DNA from 3 places in the Sinorhizobium sp. GQ132 genome. Region 1 is predicted to be linked to each of the others. Evidence: predicted binding sites of a transcription regulator. Region 1 holds the regulator's gene; each other region holds the start of a gene.
The links. The regulator PhoB, encoded in region 1, activates phosphate uptake and scavenging genes when phosphate is short. The targets are predictions, from matches to a motif close to TGTCATNNANCTGTCAT.

Region 1 (9,717 bases):
CCCAGAGCGTCATCACCGCCGGCATCGTCATGGGCATCATGCTCATCCCCTTCGTTTCGTCGTTGTCCGACGACATCATCACCCAGGTGCCGCGGGCGCTGCGTGACGGTTCGCTCGGCCTCGGTGCGACGCGCTCGGAAACGGTGAAGAAGGTGATCCTGCCTGCCGCACTTCCCGGCATCGTCGGCGCGCTGCTTTTGACGGCCTCGCGCGCGGTGGGCGAGACGATGATCGTCGTGCTCGCTGCCGGCGTCGCGGCGCGCATGCAATTGAACCCCCTCGAGCCGATGACCACGGTGACGGTCAAGATCGTGAATCAGCTGACGGGCGACCTCGAGTTCACTTCGCCGCAGACGCTGGTCGCCTTTGCGCTCGGCATCACCCTCTTCGTCATCACGCTCGGCCTCAACATCTACGCGCTCTACATCGTGCGCAAATATCGGGAACAGTACGAATGACCGAATTTGCCTCCCCCACGGTAAGGGTCTCCACCCGACCTGCCGCAAGCCGACGCGATATCGGCATCAAGCGCCGCTATGCCGCGGAGCGCCGCTTCCGTGCCTTCGGAATCAGCGCCATCGCCATCGGTCTGTTCTTCCTCGCGGTTCTCCTCTGGAGCGTCGTTTCGAAGGGCTATACCGCCTTCCAGCAGACGACGATCACGTTGCCGATCGAGTTTTCCGAGAAGGTGATCGATCCGAAGAACGAACGGGCGACCGATCCGAAGCGGCTCTATACCGCCAACTATCCGCTGCTCGTGCGGGAGGCTCTGGTCAAGCAGCTCGGCCTCGATCCGTCGAAGCGGCCGCTGGTGAAGCAGGCGACCGATATGGTCTCCGCCAGCGCCCGGACGCAACTGCGTGACATCGTCGTCGCCGATCCGTCGGTGATCGGCAGGACGATTCCCGTCACGCTGCTTGCCGAGGCGAACATCGACTCCGCCTTCAAGGGCCAGATCGACCTGTCGGTCGACGAAGCCAAACGCAAGGTGAAGGATGAGCAGGTCGCGTGGATGAACCAGCTTGCCGAGGCCGGCGTGCTCAAGAAGAGCTTCAACACCGGCATCTTCACCTTCGGCGCATCCAGCCGGCCTGAAGCGGCGGGTGTCGGCGTCGCCCTTCTCGGCTCGCTCTACATGATGCTGATCGTGCTCGTGCTGTCGCTGCCGATCGGCGTCGCTGCCTCCATCTATCTCGAGGAGTTCGCGCCGAAAAACCGGCTGACGGACCTGATCGAGGTGAACATCAACAACCTGGCGGCCGTACCTTCCATCGTCTACGGCCTCCTCGGGCTTGCCGTCTTCATCAACTTCGCGGGCATGCCGCGCTCGGCAGCACTCGTCGGCGCCTTCGTGCTGACGCTGATGACGCTACCCACCATCATCATCGCTACCCGGGCGGCCCTGAAGGCAGTGCCGCCGTCGATCCGCTCCGCCGCACTCGGCCTGGGCGCATCGAAGATGCAGACCATCTTCCATCACGTGCTGCCGCTTGCCATGCCCGGCATCCTGACCGGCACGATCATCGGCCTCGCCCATGCGCTGGGCGAAACGGCGCCGCTGCTTCTGATCGGCATGGTCGCCTTCGTGGTCGATTTTCCGGGGTCGCCGCTGGAGCCATCCACGGCGCTGCCGGTGCAGATCTACATGTGGGCGAACGAGGCAGAACGTGCCTTCGTCGAGCGTACGTCCGGAGCGATCATCATTCTCCTGATCTTTCTCATCTTCATGAATCTCGGCGCAATTCTCTTGCGGCGTCGCTTTGAGCGTCGCTGGTAGTGGGGTAAGGACTATGAACATCATGTCGGAAGCTGCAGTCGAAAAGGCTCTTGAGCAGAAAATGAATACGGTGCCTTACAAGATGATCGGCAACGATGTGTCGGTCTATTACGGCGAAAAGCGTGCGCTCTTCGACGTCAACCTCAATATCCGCGAGAACACGGTCACGGCGCTGATCGGTCCGTCCGGGTGCGGCAAATCGACGTTTCTGCGCACCTTGAACCGCATGAACGACACGATCGAGAACTGCCGCGTAACGGGCAAGATCACGCTCGACGAGGACGATATCTACGATCCGTCGATCGACGTGGTGGAATTGCGTGCCCGCGTCGGCATGGTGTTCCAGAAACCCAATCCGTTCCCGAAGTCGATCTACGACAATGTCTCCTACGGCCCGCGCATCCATGGCCTGGCACGCACCAAGACCGAACTCGACGAGATCGTGGAAACGAGCCTGCAGAAGGCCGGGCTCTGGAACGAGGTGAAGGATCGGCTGCAGGAGCCGGGCACCGGACTTTCCGGCGGCCAGCAGCAGCGCCTCTGCATCGCCCGCGCCGTTGCCGTCAGCCCGGAAGTCATTCTGATGGACGAGCCCTGCTCGGCGCTCGATCCGATCGCGACCGCGAAAGTCGAGGAACTCATCCACGAATTGCGGGCGAATTTCACGATCGTGATCGTCACCCACTCGATGCAGCAGGCGGCGCGCGTGTCGCAGCGCACGGCCATGTTCCATCTCGGCAATCTCGTCGAGGAGAACGATACCGATAAAATGTTCACCAACCCGGACGATCAGCGCACCCAGGACTACATCATGGGCCGCTTCGGCTGATGGCCGGAGAGGGGCGGCGCTTTTCCGTCCCTCCCGGTCAAGACCGAACGAGGCCCATTCAGAACAGCGCGTCCCCCGAGGAAACGAATATGTCTCACGCACACATCATGTCCGCCTTCGACGAAGAGTTGAAGTATCTCACGCGCCGCATCTCCGAGATGGGCGGTCTTGCCGAGCAGATGGTCGCGGACTCCGTCCGTGCGCTCGTCAATTCCGATCTCGCCCTGGCCCAGAAGGTGATTTCCGACGACACCATTCTGGACGACGCGGAACGGCAGATCGGCGAAAAGGCGATCGTCACCATTGCCAAACGCCAGCCCATGGCCTCGGATCTTCGGGAGATCATGGGTTCGATCCGCATCGCCGCGGACCTGGAGCGCGTGGGCGACCTCGGCAAGAACACCGCAAAGCGGGTGATTGCCGTGGCCGGTTCAGGCATACCGCGCAAGCTTGCGCGCGGCCTCGAACACCTGGCTGAGCTCGCGCTCGTTCAGTTGAAGGAAGTCCTGGACGTCTACGCGTCCCGTTCGCCGGAAAAGGCGAACAGCATTCGCGAACGCGATGAAGAGATCGATGCGATCTACACGTCCCTGTTCCGGGAACTGCTGACCTATATGATGGAAGATCCGCGCAACATCACGCCGTGCACGCATCTTCTTTTCTGCGCCAAGAACATCGAGCGTATCGGCGATCACGCGACCAATATCGCCGAAACGATCTACTATATGGCGACAGGCGCCCAGCCGCAGGGCGAACGGCCGAAGGACGACATGACGTCGACATTGGGTTCCGTGACGGACTGAGATCGCCCGGCAGCCGGTGCCTATGCAGAATTTGTTCCGGCCGCCTTGGCGCGGCCTACCACCGTGCGCGGCGGCATGACGGCTGTCGTGCGTAGGAAGGAGTCCTACTGAATGTTGCCGAAGATTGCCGTAGTCGAAGACGAGGAAGCCCTGAGCGTTCTCCTGCGCTACAATCTCGAGGCGGAAGGCTTCGAGGTCGATACGATCCTTCGCGGCGACGAGGCGGAGATCCGCCTGCAGGAGCGCCTGCCCGACCTTCTCATCCTCGATTGGATGCTGCCCGGGGTTTCCGGTATCGAGCTCTGCCGCAGGCTGCGCCAGCGGCCGGAAACGGAGCGCCTGCCGATCATCATGCTGACCGCGCGCGGCGAGGAAAGCGAGCGCGTGCGGGGCCTTGCCACCGGCGCCGACGATTACGTCGTCAAGCCCTTCTCGACGCCGGAACTGATGGCGAGGGTCAAGGCGATGCTCAGGCGCGCCAAGCCCGAAGTTCTGTCGACGCTCCTGCGCTGCGGCGATATCGAGCTCGACCGGGAGACGCACCGCGTCCACCGACGCAGTCGCGAAGTGCGCCTTGGCCCGACGGAGTTCCGGCTGCTGGAATTTCTAATGTCCTCACCGGGGCGCGTCTTCTCTCGTTCACAGCTCCTGGACGGTGTCTGGGGACACGACATCTATGTCGACGAACGGACCGTGGACGTTCATGTCGGGCGGCTGCGCAAGGCACTGAACTTTTCCAACATGCCGGACGTCATCCGGACGGTGCGCGGCGCTGGCTATTCGCTGGAGAGCTGAGGCCGAAGGTCGCTGGCGCCCGTGCCGGCTTGCGGCATGGCAAAGAAAAAGGGGCCTTTCCGGCCCCGATTTTCGTCGTGCATCCAGAGCGGGATGAGCAAGGCGCCTCAGCGCATGCGCCGGCGCTCGGCGGAGGGCTGGTAGGCCAGCCGGGCATGGAAGGTGCAATAGGGAGAGGCTTCCGGGGAGTCGTTGCCGCAGAAGTGGAACTCTTCCTTGAGCGGGTCGCCGATCGGCCACTTGCAGGTGCGTTCGGTAAGCTCCGTGAGCTCCAGCCGCCGCGACATCGGCAGGACGATGTTCCTGTCGATCTGCAGCTCCTGGTCCATTTCCAGGTCGACTGCGAGCTCTTCCTTGAGCGCGGTCGCACCGGCCGTGCGGGTCACGGTGCGGGTTACGGAACGCGCAGCATAGTTCGGCGCGCGCGGGGCAGACGTCGCCCGTTTGGGCCGGGCTGCAGCGGTCGTGCTTCCTCCGGCCTTGGCGCGCCCGGGCAGGCTCAGCCGATGAACCTTTCCGATGACCGCGTTGCGGCTGACGCCGCCCAACTGCGCCGCGATCTGGCTGGCGCTCAAGCCCTCCGACCACAGCTTCTTCAGTTTCTCGACCCGCTCGTCAGTCCAGTTCATCTCTGCACTCCCCGTTCTCGGCGTTGGGATGGCGGAATCCGTCACCGCTCTCCGGGAAAAACCCGAAGATTCAACGCGATAATACTTTTGGTGACTAGGTCCGCCGCATGCGTCTAGTAATTGAATGTTAACCTACCGGCAGGGTGACTCCGTGGCAAGAGTCGCCGGAATCGCGCCGAATCGATTTCGCGGTTTTCCCCAACTTGCTGTCGGAGCGTTGCATTTTTGCAAGTCCCAGAGTGTGATTTTTTCGCGCTTCGGAATCGGCATCCGCAAAGCGCCTGCAAACCTTGGTTTTGTTGACATCGCGGTGCGAAATGGGAATAGTGCCTGTCGCCGCCGCAAGGCGGCATTTTTGATTTTTATCGGGCCGAATGGTCCGTGCCGCCGGAATGAAGGAGAGCTCGACATGGCCGCAACCACGCCGCTTTACGACACCTATCTGCGCGCGCCGTTGCGTTTCGAGCGAGGTGAAGGCGTTTGGCTGATCGCCGAAGACGGCACGCGCTATCTCGATTTCGCTGCCGGTGTCGCCGTGAACTCGCTCGGCCATGCCCATCCTCATCTCGTCGAGGCGCTGAAGGCGCAGGCCGACAAGGTCTGGCATCTGTCCAATCTCTACGAGATTTCGGGGCAGGAAAGCCTTGCACGGAGGCTGACCCAGGTGACCTTCGCCGATCGGGTGTTCTTCACCAATTCGGGTGCGGAAGCGCTCGAATGTGCGATCAAGACGGCGCGGCGCTATCATTTCGCCAAGGGGCACGTCGAGAAGTTCCACGTCATCACCTTCGAAGGTGCTTTCCACGGCCGCACGCTCGCAACGATTGCCGCCGGCGGACAGCAGAAATACATCGAGGGCTTCGGGCCGAAGGCGCCGGGCTTCTATCAGGTCCCCTTCGGCGATATCGCGGCGGTCAAGAACGCGATCAATGAAGAAACCGCGGCGATCCTCGTCGAGCCGATCCAGGGCGAGGGCGGCATTCGGTCGGCATCGAAGGAATTCATGCAGGGGCTGCGCGAACTTTGCGACGAGTTCGGCCTGCTTCTGATCCTCGACGAGGTACAGTCCGGTGTCGGCCGGACCGGCAAGCTCTTCGCTCATGAATGGGCGGGCATCAAGCCGGATATCATGGCCGTAGCCAAGGGCATCGGCGGCGGCTTCCCGCTCGGCGCTTGCCTCGCGACGGAAGCGGCGGCCGCCGGCATGGTGGCGGGCACGCACGGTTCGACCTATGGCGGCAACCCGCTCGCAATGGCGGTCGGAAATGCCGTGCTCGACGTCGTTCTCGCCGAAGGCTTCCTCGATCAGGTGCGCGAGGTGGCTCTCGTCTTCCGTCAGGGGCTCGCCTCGCTGAAGGATCGTTTTCCGGACGTGATCGAGGAAATCCGCGGCGACGGGCTGATGCTCGGCATCAAGGCCAAGGTGCCCTCCGCGGACCTTTTGAAGGCGATCCGCGCCGAGAAACTGCTCGTCGTCCCGGCCGGCGAAAACGTGCTGCGCCTGTTGCCGCCGCTGATCACCACCGCGGCCGAGGCGCGCGAAGGACTGGCACGGCTCGAACGCGCCGCGGAGGCGGTGAGTGGCAAGAGCGGCAACGCCGCGGCTTGAATGCCCCGACGTTTCGGATCGATCCGGCCCGGGCGGGGCCGATAAACGGATTCTACGACAGGAAACAAGGCAGTATGACCAGACACTTCCTCGATCTCTCGGCCATGACGGCCACCGACCTCAGGACCATCATCGACGATGCCCGCGTCCGCAAGTCGGCGACCAAGGCAGGGACTGCCGAGAAGCCGCTTGCCGGCAAGATGCTCGCGATGATCTTCGAGAAGCCGTCCACCCGCACGCGTGTTTCCTTCGATGTCGGCATGCGCCAGCTCGGCGGCGAGACGCTGTTTCTGTCGGGTACGGAAATGCAGCTCGGCCGGGCGGAGACGATCGGCGATACGGCGAAGGTCCTGTCGCGCTATGTCGACGCGATCATGATCCGCACGACCGATCACCGCCGGCTTCTTGAAATGGCGGAGCATGCGACCGTGCCGGTCATCAACGGGCTCACCGACGATACGCACCCGTGCCAGATCATGGCCGATATCATGACTTTCGAGGAGCACCGGGGACCGGTCAAGGGCAAGACGATCGCCTGGACCGGCGACGGCAACAACGTGCTTCACTCCCTGATCGAGGGCTCGGCGCGCTTCGGCTACCGCATGAACATGGCCGTGCCGCTCGGCTCCGAACCGCATGACAAGTTCCTGAACTGGGCGCGCAACAACGGGGCCGAGATTCTGCTCAGCCACGAGGCGGAGCAGGCGGTTGCCGGCGCACACTGCGTCGTCACCGACACCTGGATCTCGATGAACCAGGAACATCGCGCCCGCGGTCACAACGTCTTTCAGCCCTACCAGGTCAACGGCGCACTGATGAAGCATGCAGCGCCGGACGCGCTGTTCATGCATTGCTTGCCGGCGCACCGCGGCGAGGAAGTGACCGATGAGGTCATCGACGGCCCGCAGTCAGTGGTCTTCGACGAAGCCGAGAACCGGCTGCACGCGCAGAAATCGATCCTCGCCTGGTGCATGGGCGCGGTGTGACGGCTGAAGGCGGGCGCGAGGCGTTCTCTTGAAATCTGGACGGTGCAACACGATTTAGAGCGGTGAGCGGGGCCTTCCGATCATCAAATCGGCCAATCGCCCCACGCCGGCTATCCTGCGCTTGGCGCCCTGCGGGGTGCTTTAAGGCAGAGCAAATGCCGACGGAGAAATTCGTCCATGACGGGATCAAATGGAATGGCGGGCGGTTGTACCGGTGCGCGCCGGTGCACTCGATGCAAGCCGTGCCGGAAATCAAGAGGAACGAGCGGTTTCCATCCGCATCCCGCATGCAGTTTTTGGAATGGGTCATGGCCACATCCCGGATTGAATCGATCCGCGTGACCATGGTCGAGGCAAGGAGCAAGCGATGACAGAAACAGCGCCGGGACTTGGCGAGTTCGATTTTGCCGGTGACGATCACGTCGTGCCCTTTCAGGTCGAGGGACTCGACGTGCGCGGCCGCGCCGTCCAGCTTGGTCCGATGCTCGATGCCATTCTCGAGCGGCACGGTTACCCGCTTCCTGTCGCGCGGCTTGTCGCCGAAACAGTGGTGCTGACGGTCCTGCTCGGCACGTCTCTGAAATTCGAAGGCAAGCTGATCGTTCAGACACAGGGCGATGGACCGGTCGATCTCGTGGTTGCGGATTTCTCGACGCCGGACCGCGTCCGCGCCTATGCGCGCTATGATGAGGAGGCGCTCGCCGACGCCGAAAAGAGCGGGCGCGTCCAGCCTCATGAATTGCTGGGCAACGGCGTCCTCGCCTTCACGATCGACCAGGGTGCGCATACGCAGCGCTATCAGGGTATCGTGGCCCTTGACGGGGCAACGCTCGAGGACATCGCCGGCGCCTATTTCCGCCAGTCGGAACAGATACCGACCAGGGTGCGCCTCGCCGTTGCCGAGCTTCTCGACAAGGACGAGAACGGCAAGCCGCGGCACCGCTGGCGCGCCGGCGGCATGGTCGCGCAGTTCCTGCCCGACGCGCCGGACAGGATGCGCCAGGCGGATCTGCCGGGCGGCGATGGTGACGAAGGCCACGAGGATTTCTTCGACGAGGACGACCTCTGGGCGGAAGCCAAGGTGATGGTCGAGACGATCGACACCGATGAACTCACCGATCCGACGGTCGGTACCGAGCGATTGCTGTACCGTCTGTTCCATGAGCGCGGCGTGCGCGTCTATGAGCCGCAGGCGGTCTACGATCGCTGCAGCTGCTCGCGCGAGAAGATCAAGGACGTTCTGGTGGGGCTCGGCAACGAGGATATCGAAGCCAGCGTCGAGGACGGCCTGATCAAGGTGACCTGCGAGTTCTGCTCGACGACCTACCGCTTCGAGGCGAGCGAAGTCCGCCCGCAATAGGGCAGCCGCGCTGAATTGCGCGCTGGATCAATTAAGCGTGCGGACGAGGCCCGGTGAATCGAGCGAGAAGGCGGGAATGGCGACGTCGAAAGTCTCCCCGCCTTCCGCCTCCATGCTGTAATGGCCGAACATCACGCCCGAGGGCGTATCCAGCGGGCAGCCGGAGGAGTACTCGTAGGTATCGCCGGGGTTGAGCAGCGGCTGCTCGCCGATCACGCCGGGGCCGCTCACCTCGTCCACCTGACCGTTCTCGTCGGTAATGTGCCAGTAGCGGGTCATCAGCCGGACCGCGCGCCCGGAATGGTTCGCTATGATGATGCGATAGCCCCAGACATAGCGGCTGTCGTCGGGGTCCGACTGTTCTTCCAGGTAGTACGGCTCGACCGTCACTTCGATGTCGCGTGTCAGCGCGCGGTACATGTGCAACACCCTGTTTCAAATCCGTACGCGTATTCTACAGCAATATGGTTTCGTCAAGAATAACGGCGAGATTGTGCGAGTGGTATCAAATTTCCCAGGAGGCAACGGCAATGCTTGACGGCGCGCTTCGCAGGCGGCTCGATCCGGTTCTGGACAGGTTCGGCGCCGCACTGGCCGGCCGCGGGGTCAGTGCCGATGCCGTCACCATCCTCGGCCTTTGCCTTGGCCTTGCGGCAGCCCTGCTCATCAGTCTCGGCGCTTATCTGCCCGCCGCCGCCCTGATCCTTGTGAGCCGGCTCTGCGACGGCCTCGACGGAGCCGTCGCCCGCGCGAGCCGGAAAACGGATTTCGGCGGCTTTCTCGACATCGTTCTCGATTTCACCTTTTACGGGGCCGTCCCACTCGGTTTCATCATCGCAGATCCGGCCGCAAACGGTCTCGCCGGCGGATTTCTGCTCTTCGCCTTCTATGTCAACGGCGCGAGCTTCCTCGCCTATGCCGTGATGGCC
Region 2 (9,717 bases), on a different contig from region 1:
CCGCCTAGCGCAAGCTTGAGGATCGGGTCGATCCTGTAAAGCTCCCTGGCGGCGTAGATTTCAGCGGCGTAGGCGCCGAAAGTGTGATGCAGGCGGCAGATTCTCAGACCATCCGGAAGAGACTCCGCCTCCAGATACAGGAGATGCGAGATGTTGAAGGTTCGACGCATCAGGGCGAAGAAGCGCTCGGGGTCGGCGCAACCTCCATATTCCACGATATCCAGCAAATTGAGGACAGCTTGTTGATTAGTCATGCCGTAACACCGAAACTTGCCCCTATAATAAACATGGTTTACGGCGGCCGGTTTTGTCTAGTGCAATATTTCATAAACGGTGCAGTAATCCGGTCTATACAATCTCAGGTTGAGTTTTGAGCCTGATATCGCCAGCGCGGCCGCGTCGTTTCCCTGGAAACAGCGCTTTTCGGCCCTCCATCGCCAATGAGGAGGCGCGCCATCCCTCAGACGGGATGGCTCGATTCGACGACGGCCAGCGCTGCCATGTTGACGACGCCGCGCGAGGTGACGGACGGCGACAGGATATGCGCCGGCAGCGCCGAGCCCAGAAGGATCGGGCCGACATGCAGGCTGTCCGTCATGGTTTTGACCACGCCGAGCGTGATGTTGGCGGCGTCGAGATTGGGGAAGACGAGCAGATTCGCTTCGCCGTTCAGCGTGCTGTCCGGCATCACGCGTTGGCGCAGGACCTCGGAGATGGCGGAATCGCCATGCATTTCTCCGTCCACCTCCAGATCGGGGGCTAGCTCGCGCACGAGCTGCAGTGCGGTGCGCATCTTGAAAGCGCTCTCGGAATCGCGCGAGCCGAAGTTCGAATGGGAGACGAGGGCGGCACGCGGCGTGATGCCGAAGCGGCGGATTTCGTTTGCAGCCATCACCGTCGTCTGAGCGATCTCCTCCGCGCTCGGGCTGAAGCTCACATAGGTATCGGTAAAGAAGGTCGCTCCGCGTTGTGAGATCAGGAGGCTGAGCGCCGAGAAGTCGAGTACGCCCGACCGCTTGCCGATGATCTGCGATACATCGCGCAAATGCTTGCTGTAGCGTCCCTCGACCCCGCAGATCAGCGCGTCCGCCTCGCCGCGCTTGACGGCGAGCGCGCCGATGACCGTCGTATTCGTGCGCACGATCGTGCGGGCCGCCTCGGGAATGACGCCGAGCCGCCCGACGAGGGCGAAATAATCATCGACATAGTCGCGGTAGCGCGGGTCGCCTTCGGGATTGACGACCTCGAAATCGACATCGGGGCGGATTCTGAGGCCGTAGCGCCGCAGTCGGGTCTCGATGATTTGCGGGCGGCCGATCAGGATCGGCTTGGCTGTGCCTTCCTCCAGCAGAACCTGGGCGGCCCGCAGCACCCGCTCATCTTCGCCCTCGGCGAAGATGACGCGGTTCTTCGTCGCATTCTTCGCTGCAGCAAAGACCGGTTTCATGATGAAGCCGGAGCGGAAGACGAAACGGTTGAGCTTGTCGAGATAGGCGTCGAAGTCCTGGATCGGACGCGTGGCGACGCCGCTTTCGGCCGCAGCCTTCGCAACGGCCGGTGCAATCCGCAGGATCAGCCGCTGATCGAAAGGCGAAGGGATCAGGTAATCGGGGCCGAAGACGGGCGTTTCGCCGGAATAGGCGCGGGCGGCGACATCCGACGGCTCCTCGCGGGCAAGGCCTGCTATCGCGCGCACGGCCGCCATCTTCATCTCTTCGTTGATGGTGCGTGCGCCGCAATCGAGCGCGCCACGGAAAATATGCGGGAAACAGAGGACATTGTTGACCTGGTTCGGAAAATCCGAGCGTCCGGTGCAGATCATGGCATCGGGGCGCGCGGCGCGGGCCACTTCGGGCATGATCTCCGGCGTAGGATTGGCCAGCGCCATGATCAGTGGCTTTTCGGCCATCCGGGCCAACAGTTCAGGCTTGAGAACGCCGGCGGCCGAGAGCCCCAGAAACACGTCGGCTCCGCCGATGCTGTCGGCGAGCACACGATTGTCGCTCTCCTGCGCGTAGACGGCTTTCCACTCGTCCATCAGGGCCTCGCGCCCCTTGTAGACGAGACCTTCGATGTCGTGGACCCAGATGTTTTCGCGCTTGGCGCCCAGCGTGACGAGGAGGTTGAGGCAGGCAAGCGCCGCCGCCCCGGCACCGGAGGCCACGATCTTGGCCTCGGCAATGTCCTTGCCGGCAAGTTCCAGGCCGTTCAGGACGGCGGCAGCGACGATGATCGCGGTCCCGTGCTGGTCGTCGTGGAAGACCGGTATTTCCATTTTCTCGCGCAGACGCCGCTCCACCTCGAAACATTCGGGAGCTTTGATGTCCTCGAGATTGATGCCGCCGAAGGTCGGCTCCAGCGCCGAGATGACGTCGACCATCCGATCGACCGTCGGTGCGTCGATCTCGATGTCGAAGACGTCGATCCCCGCGAATTTCTTGAAGAGAACGGCCTTCCCCTCCATCACGGGTTTGGAGGCCAGGGGACCGATATTGCCAAGACCGAGAACGGCTGTGCCGTTGGATACCACGGCGACGAGATTGGCGCGGGCGGTGAAATCGGCGGCGGTCTCGGGATTGTCCTTGATGGCGAGGCAAGGTGCGGCGACCCCCGGCGAATAGGCGAGCGCCAGGTCGCGCTGATTCCCGAGTGGCTTGGTCGGCTGAATCTCGAGCTTGCCGGGGCGAGGATAGCGATGGAAGAAGAGTGCCTGCTGATCGATGTCTCCGCTGGCGGGAACGGCCTGGGATTTCGCTTTATCGCCCGTGTTCATGCCTTTGCATTCCTTGAATTCTTGCGTGGGACCCGAGAGCGCGGTTCAGGAAATCGCGTTCACGTCCGGTGCTGATCGATGTCGTGCCTTTTGGCATGAATCGCCCGGCAGGTACAGTTTCGACGCGGTTCTTTCCAGCCATGGCTACGCGGCGCTTGCTGCCTGCTCCGTGTCCCATGTCATCTTCCTGAAACACGAGTCTGATTTTGACGGTCGTGAAACGGCTAAACCAGGATGAGGCTGGCATGGCGGCGGCATCGGCATACCAACAAAATTCCGTTCTGAAACTGCGGACGCTTTTCATTTCCGATGTTCATCTGGGCTCGAAAGCGGCCAAGACGGACTTTCTTCTGGATTTCCTGCGGCACCACGAGGCGGAGACGATCATTCTGGTCGGGGATATCGTGGACGGCTGGCGTCTCAAACGCAGCTGGTACTGGCCGCAATCGTGCAACGACGTGGTCCAGAAGCTTCTGCGCAAGGCACGAAAAGGCACGCGCATCATCTACATCCCCGGTAATCACGACGAATTCCTCCGGGAGTTTCCGGGCGTTCATTTCGGCGGTATCGAAGTGGCGCAACGCTATCTCCACAAGGGCGCGGACGGGCGGACCTATCTCGTGCTGCACGGGGACGAGTTCGACGTGGTCGTGCGCAACGCACGCGTTCTCGCCTATCTCGGCGACTGGGCCTACGACATGGCAATCGCCATCAATATTGGCCTTGCGGCAATACGTCGTCGTCTCGACATGCCTTACTGGTCGTTTTCCTCCTGGGCCAAGCTGCAGGTCAAACACGCGGTGAATTTCATCGGCGAGTTCCAGAAAGTCGTAACCGAGGAAGCCCGTCGTCACGACGCGCAAGGGGTGATCTGCGGCCACATCCATCATGCGGTCATCGAAGACATCGACGGCATCAGGTACATCAACACGGGCGACTGGGTGGAGAGCTGCACGGCGATCGCCGAGCATCACGACGGCACGATGGAGCTCATCACCTGGCACCAGATGCGCGGCGACAGCGCCGCTGGACAGCGAGCCGGCGAGGCCGAGGCGATGCCCATCAGGCGGCTCGCACCGCAGGCCGCCTGAGTGATCTGCGGGGCGCGGGAAAGTCGCGGAAGGGTCTGACTATCGTTCCGGTGGACAAGCGTCCGCGGTGACGACGAGCCGATGGCAAACACGCGCGCGGTTGTGTTACTGGTGGCCCACAGCCATCAGGTCCCTCCATGATTCCGTCATCTGCTCCCGCATTCGTCGCGGGGCCCCCGCCGCGCCATTTCGCACTCCGCATCGCGCTTCTCTTCTCAGCGCCGCTGATCGTCAACGGTTTCGCGATGCCGTACTTTCCGGTCTGGCTGAGCAGCCTGTCGCTCAGCGACTTCGAAATCGGCATAGTGCTTGCAGTTCCGATGTTCGTCCGGGTCATCACCGCACCGCTGGCGGGCGTTCTCGCAGACCGCATCGGCGAGCGGGCGATCGTCCTGATCTGGTCGGGCATCCTGTCCTTCGCCGGGGCAATCGTTCTTTTCTACGCGCAGAGCTTCTGGCCGGTGCTCGTCATCTACACGCTGCAATCGGCGGTTTATTCGCCCTATGTGCCGATCGTTGAGGCGATCGCGCTTTCGGGCGTGCGGCGCTGGGGCTTCGACTATGCGCAGATGCGTGTCTGGGGATCGGTCGCCTTTATCGGGGCGACGATGCTGGGTGGCTGGCTGATCGGAGTCGTCGGCGGGCAGATGGTCCTGCCCGCAATGGCGGCAGGCTTCGCGCTCACCATACTGTTGGCGGTGGCCGCGCCGCGTGTCGGCCGTCCGCGCAGGCCATCACCGATTACCGCAATCACCGAGCCGCCGCCGCAATCGCTCCGCCAGGCGGACCTTCAACTGCTTTTGGTCGGCGTGACGCTGGTCAACAGCAGCCATGCGATGCTCTTCGCCTTCTCTGCCATCTACTGGCAGCATATCGGCTACAGCGGCACGCAGATCGGCATTCTCTGGAGTGCCGGCGTCGCAGCGGAAGTGCTGATGTTCTTCCTTGCCAGGGCGATCGTCCGCCGGTTCAGCGTCTGGACGATGATCTTCTCCGGCTGCCTGCTCGCGGTCGTGCGCTGGCTGATTTTCCCGATGGATCTCGGCTTCTCGGGCTATTTCGTTCTGCAGTGCTTCCACGCCTTCACCTATGCCATCATGCATACGGGCATGCAGCACAAGCTGGTCGAGCGTGTCGCGGAGGAGCAGGAGGCGTCGGCGCAGGGGCTTTACTTTTTCTACACCGGCATCTTCACGGCGATCTTCACCTTTCTGTCGGGCTATTTCTACGCCTGGTTCGGCGTCGACGGCTTCTACTCCATGTCGGTGGTCGCGCTTTCCGGCTGCCTTTTCACTTTCCTCGGCTGGTATCTTCAGCCCCAGAGGCTGGCTTCCGGCGGAAAGACGAGCGAGGCCTCGTAGCGAAGGCCCGGCGTGCGGTCTTTCGAAAGCAGCAGCGGTCCGTCGAGATCCACGAAATCCGCGCCCTGCGCGACAAGCACCGCCGGCGCCATGGCGAGCGAACTGCCGACCATGCAGCCGACCATGATCTTCAGACCGAGGGCTTCGGCTGCAGCGCGCATGCGCAGGGCCTCGGTCAGCCCTCCGGTCTTGTCGAGCTTGATGTTGACCGCATCGTAGCGGCCGACGAGCCTTTCGAGGTCCTCCGTGGCATGCACGCTTTCGTCGGCGCAGACGGGTACGGGGCGGGGCAGGGAGGCGAGTATCTCGTCGCGGCCGGCCGGCAGCGGCTGTTCGATAAGGCTGATGCCGTTCTCGGCGCAGGCGGTGAAATGGGCGGCAAGGTTGGCTGCCGTCCATCCCTCATTGGCGTCGAGAATGATGCGGCTCGCCGGCGCGCCGCTCCTGACGGCGCGAATGCGCGCCGTGTCGTCTGCCGTTCCGACTTTCACCTTGAGAAGCGCGCGATGGGCGTGTTTCGCGGCCTGGGCCCTCATCTGATCCGGTTCGCCGAGCGATAAGGTGTAGGCGGTGGTCAAAGGCGTCGGCCCGGCTATTCCGACGAGCGCGGCAGCGGAGCTTCCACTGCGCTTTGCCTCGAGATCCCACAGGGCGCAGTCGACCGCGTTTCGAGCGGCGCCGGCCTTCATCGCCTTCTGCAGGTCCGTGCGTGTCATACCCTCTTCGATGAGCGGTCGTACGGTCTCGATGGCGCTCAGCACCGACTCGACCGATTCGCCGTAGCGGGCATAGGGAACGCACTCGCCCCAACCCCATAGCTCGCCGTCGGTAACGCGGCAGGTGACGACGCTTGCCGTGGTTTTCGAGCCGCGCGAAATGGTGAAAGCCCCGGCGATCGGAAAATGTTCGACGGTTGCTGTAAGAGAAATCGGCATAGGGACCCCTTGATTTCATCAGCTTCGGACCGCGGGCGGCGGACTTTCGCGAAGCTTCCGGCCCATTGTGTCATTTCTGTCGCACCAAGGGCACTGTACGACTTTGAATTCCCGCATGATTTTGTCATCAATTCGATTCTGGTTTAAGAGACTATGCGGAGAACGAACTGAAAGACCGATATCACGTGACGCGTGCCCAAACAGAGACCGCTGCCGACGTCGTCGTCGATGAGGGCGCCGCCGGAAACGGTCGGCGCTATGTGTTCAGCGGCGACTGGCGGCACGAGACCGCGGAGGAGATGGCCGCCAAGCTGAAGCGGCTTGAAAAGCCCTCCGATGGGCAGAGCGAGTTTGACTTCTCCGGCATCACCGCGATGGACACGGCCGGTGCGTGGATCATTCGCCGCTTCATGCACGGGGCAGCCGACGACGTTCGGTTCACGGGCGGCGAGCGTTATGCCGAACTGGTCCGCGCACTGCCGAAGCAACTGCGCAGCCCGGAAGAGAGTGGGACCAGAATGCCGCTTTTTCAGCGGCTGTTTACGCCCGTGGGTGAGCTGACGGTCTCCATCTGGACCGACACGGTAGCGGCCATGTACATCCTGGGGTCTGCGGTACGCGGCGCGCAGATGAAGCTCGGGCGTCACGCGGGCGTTTCGCCTGCTGCGATCGTCCATCAGATCGACCGCATGGGCGTCATGGCGACGCCCATTATCACCCTGATGTCGTTCCTGATCGGCGCCATCATCGCGCAACAGGGAGCGTTCCAGCTCCGTTCTTTCGGAGCGGAAATTTTCGTCGTCGATCTCGTCGGCATCCTGCAATTGCGCGAGATCGGCGTGTTGCTGACCGCGATCATGATCGCCGGTCGGTCGGGCAGCGCGATTACCGCCGAGATCGGCTCCATGAAGATGCGCGAAGAGGTCGACGCGCTCAAGGTCATGGGCTTGAGTCCCGTCGGCGTTCTCGTCTTTCCACGTCTCGTGGCGCTGACGATTGTCTTGCCGCTCCTGACGATCATTGCGAACTTCGCCGCCCTTGCCGGCGCCGCCATGGTGGCATGGGCCTATTCCGACATCACGATCCCGACCTTTTTGGCGCGGCTGCAGGAAGCTGTCGATTTCTCCTCGGTCGCGGCCGGTATGATCAAAGCCCCCTTCATGGCCCTGATCATCGGCGTCGTTGCCGCGGTCGAGGGACTGAAGGTCGGCGGCAGCGCCGAGTCGCTCGGGCGGCGTGTGACCTCCTCCGTCGTCAAATCCATATTCGTCGTGATTCTGATCGACGGATTGTTCGCCATGTTCTACGCGGCAATCGATTTCTGAGGTAGGCGAACATGGTTCAAGCGGTTATCGAAAAGCAAGCGGATGCGAGGGACAAGCGAGAGGCGGTTCTCTCCGTGCGCGATCTGACCGTCGGCTTCGGGGACCATGTCGTTCTCGACAATCTCAATCTCGAAGTGCTGCGTGGTGAAATCCTCGGCTTCGTCGGCGCCTCGGGTACCGGGAAGTCCGTACTGATGCGCACGGTCCTTCGGCTTCTGCCCAAGCGTTCCGGCACGATCGAAATTCTTGGCGCCGACTACGACAAAATGGGCGAGGCCGAGCGCATCGCACTCGACATGCGCCTCGGCGTGCTGTTCCAGCACGGCGCGCTTTTCTCGGCCCTGACGGTGCGTGAGAACATCCAGGTGCCGATGCGCGAATATCTGGATCTGCCGCAGGACCTGATGGACGAACTCGCCCGTCTGAAAATCGAACTGGTCGGCCTCGCACCGGAGGCCGCGGAGAAATACCCCTCGGAGCTTTCCGGCGGCATGATCAAGCGCGCGGCGCTTGCGCGCGCGCTTGCGCTCGATCCCGATCTCGTCTTTCTCGATGAGCCGACATCCGGACTCGATCCGATCGGTGCCGCGGAGTTCGACGAGTTGATCGCCAAGCTGCGGGACACGCTTGGATTGACCGTGTATATGGTGACGCACGACCTGGACAGCCTGTTTTCGGTCTGTGACCGGATCGCGGTGCTCGGCAACAAGCGCGTTCTCGTCGAAGGCACCATCGAGGATATGCTCGCCTGTGACGAGCCCTGGGTGAAGTCGTATTTCCGGGGCAAGCGCGCAAGGGCGATCGTGCGCGAGCAGGATTGAGACGAGAATGCGGGAGGCGGGGGAGCTACGGCGAGCCTGCTCGCAGAATGACATGAACAGGCGGCAAGGACCGCAAAGGTAGGTAATGCCGATGGAAACTAAAGCGAATTATGCCATTGTCGGCTTCTTCACCGTCCTGGTCATCGCCGCGGCCTTCGGCTTCGTCTATTGGATGTCGCAATATGGGCGAACCGGCCAGATGGTCGAACTCGTCGTCAACATTCCCGGGTCGGCCAATGGTCTGTCGGTGGGCTCACCGGTGCGCTTCAACGGCATCAACGTCGGCAGCGTGCGCAATCTTGCGATCGATGCCAATGATCCTCGCTATTCGATTGCGATCACCGAAGTCTCGGCCGATGCGCCGGTCATGAAATCCACAACGGCGACGCTCGAGGTGCAGGGGCTGACGGGAGCGGCCTATATCGAGCTCAGCGGCGGTCGCAAGGGGGACGAGAATATCCTCAAGACCGCGCTGGAAAACGGCACCCAGGCGCACATCCTTGCCGATCAGTCGAGCGTCACCAGCCTGCTGGCGACCGCGGACCAGATCCTCGACCGCGCGAATTCGGCGATCACGGATATCCAGAGCTTCGTCACCGACGTGCGTGGCCCGCTGACGGCCACCATCGGCAACGCGGAGCGCTTTTCCAAGGCGCTGGCGGACAATTCCGGTGCGATCGACCAGTTCCTGAAAAGCGTCGAACAACTGTCCGGCTCCGTCAATGCAGCATCGAAGAAGCTCGATGATACGCTTGCGAGCGCCGACAGGCTGATCAAGTCGGTCGACCCGAAGAAGATAGACAACATCGTCAGCAATGCCGAGCAGGTGAGCAACAATCTGAAGGATGCTTCAGGCGGGGTATCGGAAGCGATCGCCGGATTCCGGCGCACGGTGGAAACCTACGATCAGTTCGGCAAGAGTGCGCAACAGACGTTGAAGCGGGTCGATACACTGGTGGCCGCCGTCGACGCGCAGAAGGTCGGGCTGGTCGTCAACGATATCACGGCCGCGAGTGCGGACGCCCGCAAGATCGCCGCGCAGGTTTCGGACTTTGCCGAAAAGATTTCCGCCCGTCAGGGCGACATCGATCAGACGATCACCGATTTCACGCAAATGTCCAACAAGCTGAATGCGGCATCGAACCGGGTCGACAGCATCCTGGTGAAGATCGACGGCTTCCTCGGCGACGCGGACGCTCCGTCGCTTTCTGCGCAGGCACGCGAAACGCTCGAGTCCTTCCGGCGGGTGGCGGAGAACCTGAATGCGCAACTGGGCCCGATAGCCGAAAATCTCAAGCGTTTCTCCAATTCGGGACTGCGGGACGTCGAGGCGCTCGTCGGCGACACGCGTCGCACGGTTCAAAGCCTGCAGAATACGATTTCCGAGTTCGATAAAAATCCGCAGCGGCTT
Region 3 (9,717 bases), on a different contig from region 1:
ATAGATTTGCGGCGCACGGCAAGTGTAGCGGAAAGGCTACAGTTTGTTTCCGCCGCACCGGACAAGGCTCGAAACCGGGCGCGTTTCTTCGCTTGCTCCGGTTTCGGCGGCGGGTGTATGCCTTTTTCATGCAATGGAGCGATGAAGCCATAATTCTCGGCATCCGGCGGCATGGCGAGAGCTCTGTCATCGCGGAGGTGATGACGCCCGGGCACGGGCGGCATCTCGGGCTCGTGCGCTCGGGCCGCTCGCGTGCGATGCAGCCGGTGCTGCAGCCGGGCAATTCCGTGGAGGTGAACTGGCGGGCGAGGCTGGACGAGCATCTCGGCGAATTCCGCGTCGAGCCGCTGCAATTGCGCGCCGCGAGGCTGATCGAGACGGCGACTTCCGTCTACGGAATTCAGGCGATCGGCGCACTCTTGCGGCTCCTGCCGGAGCGCGACCCGCATCCCCATCTCTACGAGGCGCTCGCCGTCATAGTCGATCACCTCCAGGACCCGGCAGACGCCGGCGAATTGTTCGTGCGCTTCGAACTCGCGGTGCTGAACGATCTCGGCTTCGGTCTGGATCTTTCCCGATGTGGTGCGACGGGTGCGCGCAGCGACCTTGTCTTCGTATCGCCGAAATCGGGCCGCGCGATCTGCCGCGAAGCGGGTGCCCCTTACGCCGATCGCATGCTCGCCCTCCCGGACTTCCTATCGGGAGGAACCAGAGCTGCCGATCACGAAAGCCTTGCCGCCGCCTTCCGCCTTACCGCCTATTTCCTCAACCGCCATGTTTACGAGCCGCGGGGCGTCGACGCCGCGTCGGCGCGGGACGGGTTCGTCCATGCGACGCTGAAGGCGCTGAAGGCCGCATCGTCGGAGGCTTAAGCGTTTCTGAGAAGGCGACCGCGGTGGCGACGGGTGGCGGATGGCTTTTCTCCCACCCCTGTGACGGACACAGGGATGGGAGGTCGCAGAGGGTGTGGCGCTCCGAAACGCTTCAGCCGATCTTGCCGCCACCCTGCTTGGTGACGGCGACGACGGCCGGGCGCACCGGCATGTCGTCGCGGAAATCCGGCCAGCGCGTCGCCGGCTTCTCGTAGGTTGCGAGACCGGCATCGCCCGGGTGCTGAACCGCGAGGAAGAAGGTGTCGCTCGTCGGGTTGAAGCTCGGCCCGCACATTTCGGCACCGACCGGCACCCGGAAGAACAGCTTCGAGGTGCCGCGGCCTTCGCCTTCCGTCTCCACGGCCCAGACACCGTCCGTGCGCCCCGTGTCCTTTTCGTTGTTGCCATCGGTCGACACCCAAAGACGGCCATCGGCGTCGATGGCGCAATTGTCCGGCATGCCGAACCAGCCGTTCCTGGTCGTCGCGGTGGAGAAGGAGGCACCGACCTCGGCGACGCTCGGATCGCCGCACTTCAGGAGGACGTCCCAGCGGGATTTCGTCGAGGCGAAATCGCCGTCGGTTTCCGAAATTTCGACGATGTGGCCGAAGGCATTCTTGGCGCGCGGATTGGCGGCGTCGATCTCGTCCTCCTTGCGCTTCGTGTTGTTGGTCAGCATCACATAGACCTTGCCGGTCTTCGGATTGGGCTGAACGTCTTCCGGCCGGTCCATCTTGGTCGCGCCGAGCGCATCGGCGGCAAAACGGGTGTCGATCAGCACGTCGGCCTGGGAGGCGAAGCCGTTCTCGGCCGTCAGCGGCCCTTCGCCGTGGACGAGAGGCATCCAGGTGACCGTGCCGTCCTCGTCGAACTTCGCCACGTAGAGCGTGCCTTCGTCGAAGAGATCCATATTCGCCGCCCGGTCGTCCGGGTTGTAAGTGCCTTTCGTCACGAACTTGTAGACATAATCGTAGCGTTCGTCGTCGCCGCTATAGAGGACGACGCGGCCATCCCTGTTGACGATCGACTCGCAGCCCTCGTGCTTGAAGCGTCCGATCGCGGTGCGCTTCTTCGGGACGGAGGTGGGGTCCAGCGGGTCGACCTCGACCACCCAGCCGAAGCGGTTGGCTTCGTTCGGCTCCTTGGATACGTCGAAGCGGTCGTAGAATTTCGACCATTCATACTGCCCGCCCGGCGCGCCGACACGCTTCATCTGCTTGAATTCCGGATGATCCTCGGCGAGTTCGCCGCCGAAATAGCCGTTGAAGTTTTCTTCGGCCATCATGTAGGTGCCCCAGGCGGTGACGCCGCCGGCACAATTGTTGAGGGTACCGAAGACCTTCCTGCCGGTCGGATCCGACGGGGTCTTGACCCGCTCGTGGCCGGCAACAGGGCCGGAAAGCTGCATCTCGGTCGTGGCCGTGATGCGGCGGTTGTACTTGCCGTCGAGGACCGGCTGCCATTTCCCGTCGATCTTGCGGATTTCGATGACGGTGCCGCCATGGGCGGCCATTTCGATATCGACGAGGTCCTTGGTGTACTCGCCGAGCACGACCTTGTCCTCCTCCTTGCCGTCCTCCGTCACCTTTTCGACGCGGGCGAAGTTCGGGAACATGATCTCCGCATTGGTGTATTCGTGGTTGACGACCAGCAGGCCGTGGTCCGGATTGCCTTCGAGCGGAATGAAGCCGACATAGTCGTTGTTGTAGCCGAACTGCCGGCTCTGGGCCTCGGCTGTCTGGTTCAGCGGGCCGAATTCCGGGCTGTCGGCAAAGACCTTGTCGCCCCAGCGCAGCAGGATGTCGGCTTCGTAACCCTCGGCTACATGATGGGTCTCGTCGACACCGGCTTCGATCTCCTTGAAGGCGAATCGCGACGCTTCGCCGTTTGCCCGTGCTTCGTCAGCCGTCAGCAGGGCGAGGGGGCTAACCGTCGTGGATATGGCAGCCACGGCCAGAGAGCCGCCGATGAACGACCGGCGCGAGAAGCGGCGATTGATGATGTCGCCCATGGTCGGGTTGGTGGAACAGTTATGGCCGACGTCTTCCAGTTCTTCCCTGCGCTCCGTCAGCGTCTTGAATTCGGTTTCTTCGGTAAGGCCGAGATATTTGTCCATGGCAATTCTCCCCATTGAGACGGTAGACGCGCCCGATCCCCCGGGCGTCCCGGTCTCGCTTTACCAGCGAGTTCATGACAGCTCTGCGACAATTGGATGAAGAGATTGCTGCAGAGGGTCGCGATGCCGCGACGCCGGCTTCGGAAGAGCGTGCTGGCCGGTCGCTGGGAAAGTTGGAGATACCTGTCGGTGTCGGCGTTTCCGCGCCTAGGGCGCAACTTCTTGTGATGCGCCTCGCGTGAGGGGAGGCCATATCGGAGCCTTGATGCCGCAGCCGACATGGAGCACATGTCCGTTCGCCCTTCCAGGAGCAACGGTTGGGAAGCCGCGGCGAACGCGGCTCCCCGTCTGTCCGTGCCTTTCGTCTACCAGCGATACTTCAGAGAGGCCGTGATGTTGCGGCCCTGGCCGAGATAGCAATAGCCGCTGTTGCAAACCGTGTCGCGCCGGTCGGCGATGTTGCGGACGGCGACGTTGCCGGTCAGGCCGTCGAACTCTTTGTCGAGCGCCCCGAAATCGTAGGTAAGGGAGGCATCCACATAGACGTTCGCCTTGTTCTTGCTGGTGTTTTCGATTTCGGCATAGTTTTCGCCGGTGAAGCGAAGTCCGGCGCCGACCGTCAGGCCGCTGGCGAACGTATCCTCCTGGAAGGTGTAGTCCGCCCAGAGGCTGGCGGTATGCCGCGGCGTGACGGCAGGTGCATTGCCGACATTCTCGCCGGCGGTGACTTCGGAATTGTTATAGGTATAGGCTGCGATCAGATCGAGACCATCGGCGACATGCGCCCGCGCCTCCAGCTCGAGACCCTTGTTCGTGACCTCGCCAAGCGATTCATAGATGCCATTCACGGGATCGACGGCGATCGGCTTGTTTTTCTCGACGAGATGATAAAGCGCTGCGGAGAGAAGAATGTCCGTGCCCGGCGGCTGATATTTCACGCCAAGCTCGAACTGTTCGCCCTCGGTCGGCTGCAGGATGCTGCCGCTTCGCGATTTCTCGGTCACGGGATCGAAGGAGGTCGCGTAATTGGCGAAAGGCGCAAGACCATTGTCGAAGAGATAGACGGTGCCGAGCTGAACGGAGAAGCCGTGCTTGTCGAGGCTCTCGGATGCCGTCGTTGCCGAGGGAACGTCGGTCGAATCCCTGTCCTGCTGCACCCACGTCTGCCGCCCGCCCAGCGTGAAGCGCCATTTGTCCAGTTCGATCTGGTCGAGGACATAGACCCCCAATTGGCGCATCCGGCTGTCGCTGAGGCTGCTATAGGCAGGCGTCGGACCGGAAACACCCCAGGTCGGGTTTTCAATGTCGAAATCGTAGGCCGGATCGGAACTGCCCGCACCGAAGCCAAAGGCGGATTTTACATTGCTGTAGTCTAGGCCGAGCATCCCGGTATGCAAAGCCGGGCCCGTATCGAACTTGTATTCAAGTTGGTTGTCGACCTGGAAGACGTCGAGCTCGTCGCCGAGCGAGTAGGGCGTGCGATGGCCAACCGTGCCCGTCCAATCCGTGATGCCGAGATAGCGCCCCGACAATTTCAGGTGAGAATAGCGCAGCTTCTGGCGGAAGGTAAGACCATTGTCGAATTCGTGTTCGAACCGGTAGCCGATCTGCTGCTGGCGGACTTTCTGGAAGTCGTAATCGGGGTCGCTGCCGCGCAGGTCGTGAATCCTACCGTCGGGGCCGATGACCGCGCCGACATCGACATCGGTCTCATCGGCCTGCGCTAGGCCGTAGATCGTGAAGGAGGTTGCCTCATCCGGCTTCCAGGTAAGAGCCGGCTGGATGAGGTAGCGGTCGTCGGCAATGTCGAAATTGGTCTCGCCTCGGCGCGCCAGACCAACGACGCGGTAGAGCAGGCCATCGTCGTTCTCGCTCAGCGGTCCGCCGAAGTCAAACATGCCCTGGATGCGATTCTCGGTGCCGTAGAGGACGCCGACTTCCCGGATCGTCTCTTCCGTCGGCATTTTCGAGGTCTTGTTTACGATGCCGCCGGGCGAGCCCGCGCCGTAAAGCACGGAGATCGGGCCCTTGATGACCTCGACCTGCTCCAGTGAATAGGGCTCGTTACGAAGCATGGCATAGCTGAGATAGGGCTGGCGCAGTCCGTCGCGATAGTCACCCGTCGTGGTGATGTCGTTGCCGCGGATGGTGATCTGCTCGAAACGCGGATCGAAACCGTATGAGCCGGTCACGACGCCGGCGGAATAGCGCACCGCCTCGATGATATCCTGCACGGCGCGCTTGTCGAGTTCCTCGCGGCTGATGAGAGAGACGGAGCGCGGCGTCTCGACCAGGGTCGTCGGGATCTTGGTCGCGCCGTCGACGACGATCGCATCCAGCTGCGTCGCGCCGCTTTGGGTCGCGCCGGGGACGGCCTCCTGCGCCGCCGCATTTCCGTTCACGGCCAGCACTGCGGCCAATGCGGTGGCGGTGCGCCAGGCATGAGGCTTGTATCTTTTCAAGGTATTGAAGGCATTATCTGAGTTCGGCTTCATTCGGTGTTCCACCCCCGCAGCTTTCGACAGTGATGGCGTACCCTATACAGCAGGATTCGCCGGCGTCAAGAATACATGACGAATTTAGTCACCTTTTTAGATTCGCCTGAAGATTGTGCGTTCGGCCCGGGTTTTGGATGCAATGGCGGCAGAAATTTTGCGGCATCGGGGCGGGCAATCCGTCCGCGTCTCAGCGAGCTTCGCCGCTCTTGCCAGGCTTCGATTCACATAATATGCCAATTTCATTCAACTTTATCGGCATCCTGCCGTCGGCCGTCCGGAGAGATCATGCCCCATTCATCATCCGAACTTGCGGCATCGCCCGTGGCGATCGCCGGTGCCACATTCGCCGATCTGACCTTGGGCGATGTCGAGCAGCCATACCGGATTTTTCTCTATCGACCGGCGAGGCCGGCGCCGCCGGAGGGCTGGCCGGTTCTCTATCTCACGGACGGCAACGCCTGCTTCGCGACGGCCGTCGACGCTCAGAAGGTGCAGATGTCCTATCCGGGCGGGACGAACATCTGTGACGGCGTGATCGTTGCGATCGGCTACCCCTCCGATGAGGCGTACGATCCTGTGCGGCGTTCCTGGGACCTGAGCCCGCCGCCCGGTCGGACCTATCCGCCCTTCTTCCCGGATACGCCGGATGTCCGGACCGGGGGAGGGGCCGATTTTCTCTCGGCGATCGAAGACGAGTTGAAGCCCTGGGTCGAAAAGCAGGTACCAATCGACCGGTCTCGCCAGTCGCTTTTCGGCCATTCCTTCGGCGGTCTGTTCGTGCTCCACGCACTGTTTACCAGACCCCGGGCCTTCCGGCGCTGGATCGCGGCGAGCCCCGCGATCTTCTGGGAGGATGCGGCCATTCTCGTGACGGAACGGGCATTTCTGGAACGCGCAGACGTGCCGCCGGGCCTGGAGCTTCATCTTTCGGCCGGGCAATATGAGAGTGAGCGGTGCATCGCCCCCTTTCACAAGGGCAGGCCCGACGAGGGGCAGCGCCTCGCCCGAGCTCTGGAAACGCGAACCGTGGAATATGCTCGCGCCATGGCGGAACGTTGGGAAGCGTTGCCGGCACTCGCAGGCGTCGGCCGTTTCGAGGAATACGCCGGCGAAAACCACATGTCCGTTCTTCCCGTTGCGGTGAACCGGGCCGTGCAGATCGCCTTCCGCCAGGAAATGTAGCCGGTTCCGGCTTTCGGCGGGATCGGCCTTCATGATGTCTGCTTCGGCCGATAGCGACGGCTTTGGTTCGCTTCGACCGACAGCGCGGCAAGGCAGCGGGTATGCGCTTCGCGCAGCAGACCACAGACGAGCGCGCACGAAACGCCCGCCTCCCGGGCTATGGTCTTTTGCGGGACGTCCGCGAAATAATGGTCCTCGTAGAATTTTCGCGTGCGCGTCGGCATGGCCTCGACCACACAGCAGAATGCCCTGTAGGCTTCGGCTTCCCGCAGGCGTTCTTCCGGACTGCCGTAGGCGGTTGCGTTGCCGCCGACGTCCTCTTCCAGAAACAGGCCTCTCTCATAGCGCAGCCGCCGCATATGGTCAGTCGCCAGATTGCGTACCATCCGTATCACGTAAGAGATCGGCGCCGCTATGTCATGGTTGAGCGGCTTGGAGACGAGCTGCAGCAGGACGTCCTGGACGACGTCCTCAGCGATGACGGGGCAGCCGGTGATCCTGCGGGCGATGGAGAGGAGCTTGGGATAGGCCTCAAGAGCCGATTGGAGCTGTTCGTTGCACGTCGACTGCGGGTTGCTGTCGGCAATCATGTCGGGTCCCCGTTGAAATCATGGCTGTATTTCAATCTCCCCTTGTTTTTTCACGATGATTATAAAACATGATTCTTTCAGTCAAGATATTGATGAAGATGCAGAGCCTCACCGCTGTCGGTCAACATCTTTCGACCGGCCGCTTCATCGATGTTCTCTTCTGAGACGGTCGCCCGCGTGGTGATGGTGCCAGAGGGGCCTCTCGACCGGATTTTGGGTTGCGACGGCCCACAGGTGACCATAGTCCCGACCTGCATGGAATCGACATCCGCCGCCAGCCTCATTGGGACGGTTGCATGAATTCGAGATCGAACCTCCGGATTCGATCGTCACACGTCTGGGATCGTCGAGAAGACCACGACCGCGGCACTTCAAGACCGCCTCCTTGGCCACCCACCGGGCGAGACAGGCAGTCGGTTGCTCCCCCGGAGGCAGCTGCCGGAGATCTGCCTCTTCCTCCTCGGAAAGAATGAGGGGCATGAGATCCCGCATCGCCGCCTCGCCATGTCCTTCGGCGCGTTCGATATCGATACCCACGCGACCGTTGAGACACACCGCGAGTGCGACGGTCCCCGTCGTGTGGGAAAGATTGAAATCGATCCCGGGATGGCCGGGCAGATAGGGCCGGCCCTCGGGCGACAGCGCAATGGCGAGAGATTCTGGCGCGCAACCGATGACTTCGGCGAGGATATTTCGGCAAAGGACGCGACCTGCAACGAACAAGCGGGCCGCTTCGCTCGAGCGAAAAGCGGCCGCACGCTGCCTCTCTGCGAGGCTGAGTACGTTGTCGGGAGCGGGGCACCCGGTGCGCAAATGCAGGCAATGCAGTTCCACCCGCCCCTTCGCGCCTTCCAAGAGGGCCGCGGACACCTATTCGGCGGCCTGGCCCAGATGCGCCGGCAGCCTCGCCGGCCCGCCCTCGCTTTCCCACCGCACGACGGGGTCGATCTGCGTGAGATCGAAATGCTGCCGTCCGACCAGCGCATTGGCGATGACGGCGCTGCGCCAGGCGGCGAGGCTGAGCTGCGGTTCGGCGATCCCGTGGCTGTGGCGCCCGGCATTGAGCACGAAGATGCGGTTTTCCCGCGGACCGTCCCATGCGAGCGAGAAATCGCTCTCCAGCACCGGCTCGCCGAGCGAGTTGAACGCAATGCGATCTTCCAGCGAATGCAGGAATTCGGGAAGCACGAAGCGATAACCGGTGGCGAGCACCACCATGTCGACGGTCAGCGTCTCGATGTTCCCGTCGAAGCCGTTGCGCATGGTCAGGGAAATTCCGGAACCCTCCTGCTCGGCCGCGACGACGTCGCGGAAGGGGCGCAGTGAAATGCCGTGATCGACGCCCTGACCGGCCTCGAACTGCCGTTCATAGAGCCGGCGATAGAGCTTTTTCAGCGTCGAGGCGGAAACACCGTCGCTGGCGAGCACCTGCCGGCGCGTGTGGATGAGCCGCAACTCCTCCGGAAGGACATGGAAACGTTCCATGTAGCTCGGCGTGAAAAGCTCGTTGGTGAACGGTGTGGCATCGAGCGGCTCGAAGTTCGGGCGGCGGCTGATCCAGTGCACCGCCGAAACATCATTGCGCTCCATGAGTGCATCGACGATCTCCGCGCCGCTCTGACCTCCGCCGACGACGGCGATCCGCCCGGCCTTCACCTCGGTGAGCCGCGAGACGGCCTCGCTGCTGTGGAAGGTCATCGACTTCGGCAAAGCCTCGGCCCATGCCGGCCGGGACGGTACCTTGCCGACACCGACGGCAAGGTTTTTCGCATGCACGGTCTCGTTGTCGGTGGCGATGTCGAAGCGGTCGCCGTCGAGATGCACGTCGCGCAGACTGGTGCCGAAGCGGAGAGAAGAGAGGCCGCGCGCCACCCAGCCGAGATAGTCGGCGAATTCCTTGCGCGGCACCGCTTCATATTCCGCATTGATGAACTGATAGAAGCGCTTGTGCGCCACAAGATAGGCGAGGAAGCTCCAGGGGCTCGTCGGATTGGTGGCGGTCACCAGGTCCTTCAGGATGGAGGTCTGCATTTCCGCTCCCGGCAGCATCATGCCGGGATGCCAGGCGAAGGCGGCGCGCCGCTCGAAGAAGCGCACCGAAAGCTCGGGTATCGAATCGAGCTGAGCGGCAAGGCTGAGGTTGAACGGTCCGATACCGGCCCCGGCGAGGTCGAGCACATGGGAAGTCATGATGGAACTCCAGAATGAGGCATTAGAGGACGGAAGCCGAGAACGCCTGGTCCAGCCGACGGGCGAAACGCTGGTGGAACGGCGTCTTGCCGATGATCGTGAGATGGTTTGTGCCGGTGACGATCTCCGACGCGGTGGCGTTCGGCGAATAGCGGCGCCAGTCGATGACGTTGAGCGCGCGTGTGAGGGAGTCTTCCGCGGCAAAGGCATGAATGCGGAAATCGGACGGGGCGAGGCGGTAGTTGCGGAAGATCATCGCATTGTCGATG

Region 2: AC6CIG_RS07670 (UDP-2,3-diacylglucosamine diphosphatase) is a predicted target of PhoB. The motif match lies at 2,951-2,967, and genes of this name have one in related genera.
Region 3: AC6CIG_RS10435 (PhoX family protein) is a predicted target of PhoB. The motif match lies at 3,063-3,079, and genes of this name have one in related genera.

Annotation. Positions count from the first base shown of each region.
Region 1 covers NZ_JCAXDX010000004.1:76,926-86,642, reverse strand. The annotation lists gene pstC (phosphate ABC transporter permease subunit PstC) at 1-458, shown strand, start outside; gene pstA (phosphate ABC transporter permease PstA) at 455-1,777, shown strand; gene pstB (phosphate ABC transporter ATP-binding protein PstB) at 1,791-2,606, shown strand; gene phoU (phosphate signaling complex protein PhoU) at 2,696-3,409, shown strand; gene phoB (phosphate regulon transcriptional regulator PhoB) at 3,521-4,204, shown strand; gene AC6CIG_RS12095 (GcrA family cell cycle regulator) at 4,312-4,833, opposite strand; gene AC6CIG_RS12090 (aspartate aminotransferase family protein) at 5,243-6,442, shown strand; gene argF (ornithine carbamoyltransferase) at 6,517-7,428, shown strand; gene AC6CIG_RS12080 (Hsp33 family molecular chaperone) at 7,796-8,788, shown strand; gene apaG (Co2+/Mg2+ efflux facilitator ApaG/CorD) at 8,816-9,208, opposite strand; gene AC6CIG_RS12070 (CDP-alcohol phosphatidyltransferase family protein) at 9,319-9,717, shown strand, end outside.
Region 2 covers NZ_JCAXDX010000002.1:750,721-760,437, forward strand. The annotation lists gene AC6CIG_RS07660 (helix-turn-helix transcriptional regulator) at 1-254, opposite strand, end outside; gene AC6CIG_RS07665 (NADP-dependent malic enzyme) at 461-2,773, opposite strand; gene AC6CIG_RS07670 (UDP-2,3-diacylglucosamine diphosphatase) at 3,019-3,864, shown strand; gene AC6CIG_RS07675 (MFS transporter) at 4,002-5,225, shown strand; gene dgcA (N-acetyl-D-Glu racemase DgcA) at 5,177-6,160, opposite strand; gene AC6CIG_RS07685 (ABC transporter permease) at 6,346-7,485, shown strand; gene AC6CIG_RS07690 (ABC transporter ATP-binding protein) at 7,497-8,306, shown strand; gene AC6CIG_RS07695 (MlaD family protein) at 8,398-9,717, shown strand, end outside.
Region 3 covers NZ_JCAXDX010000003.1:446,088-455,804, forward strand. The annotation lists gene recO (DNA repair protein RecO) at 129-872, shown strand; gene AC6CIG_RS10435 (PhoX family protein) at 985-2,988, opposite strand; gene AC6CIG_RS10440 (TonB-dependent siderophore receptor) at 3,354-5,483, opposite strand; gene AC6CIG_RS10445 (alpha/beta hydrolase) at 5,772-6,668, shown strand; gene AC6CIG_RS10450 (sigma-70 family RNA polymerase sigma factor) at 6,698-7,258, opposite strand; gene AC6CIG_RS10455 (4'-phosphopantetheinyl transferase family protein) at 7,403-8,128, opposite strand; gene AC6CIG_RS10460 (lysine N(6)-hydroxylase/L-ornithine N(5)-oxygenase family protein) at 8,129-9,448, opposite strand; gene AC6CIG_RS10465 (non-ribosomal peptide synthetase) at 9,471-9,717, opposite strand, start outside.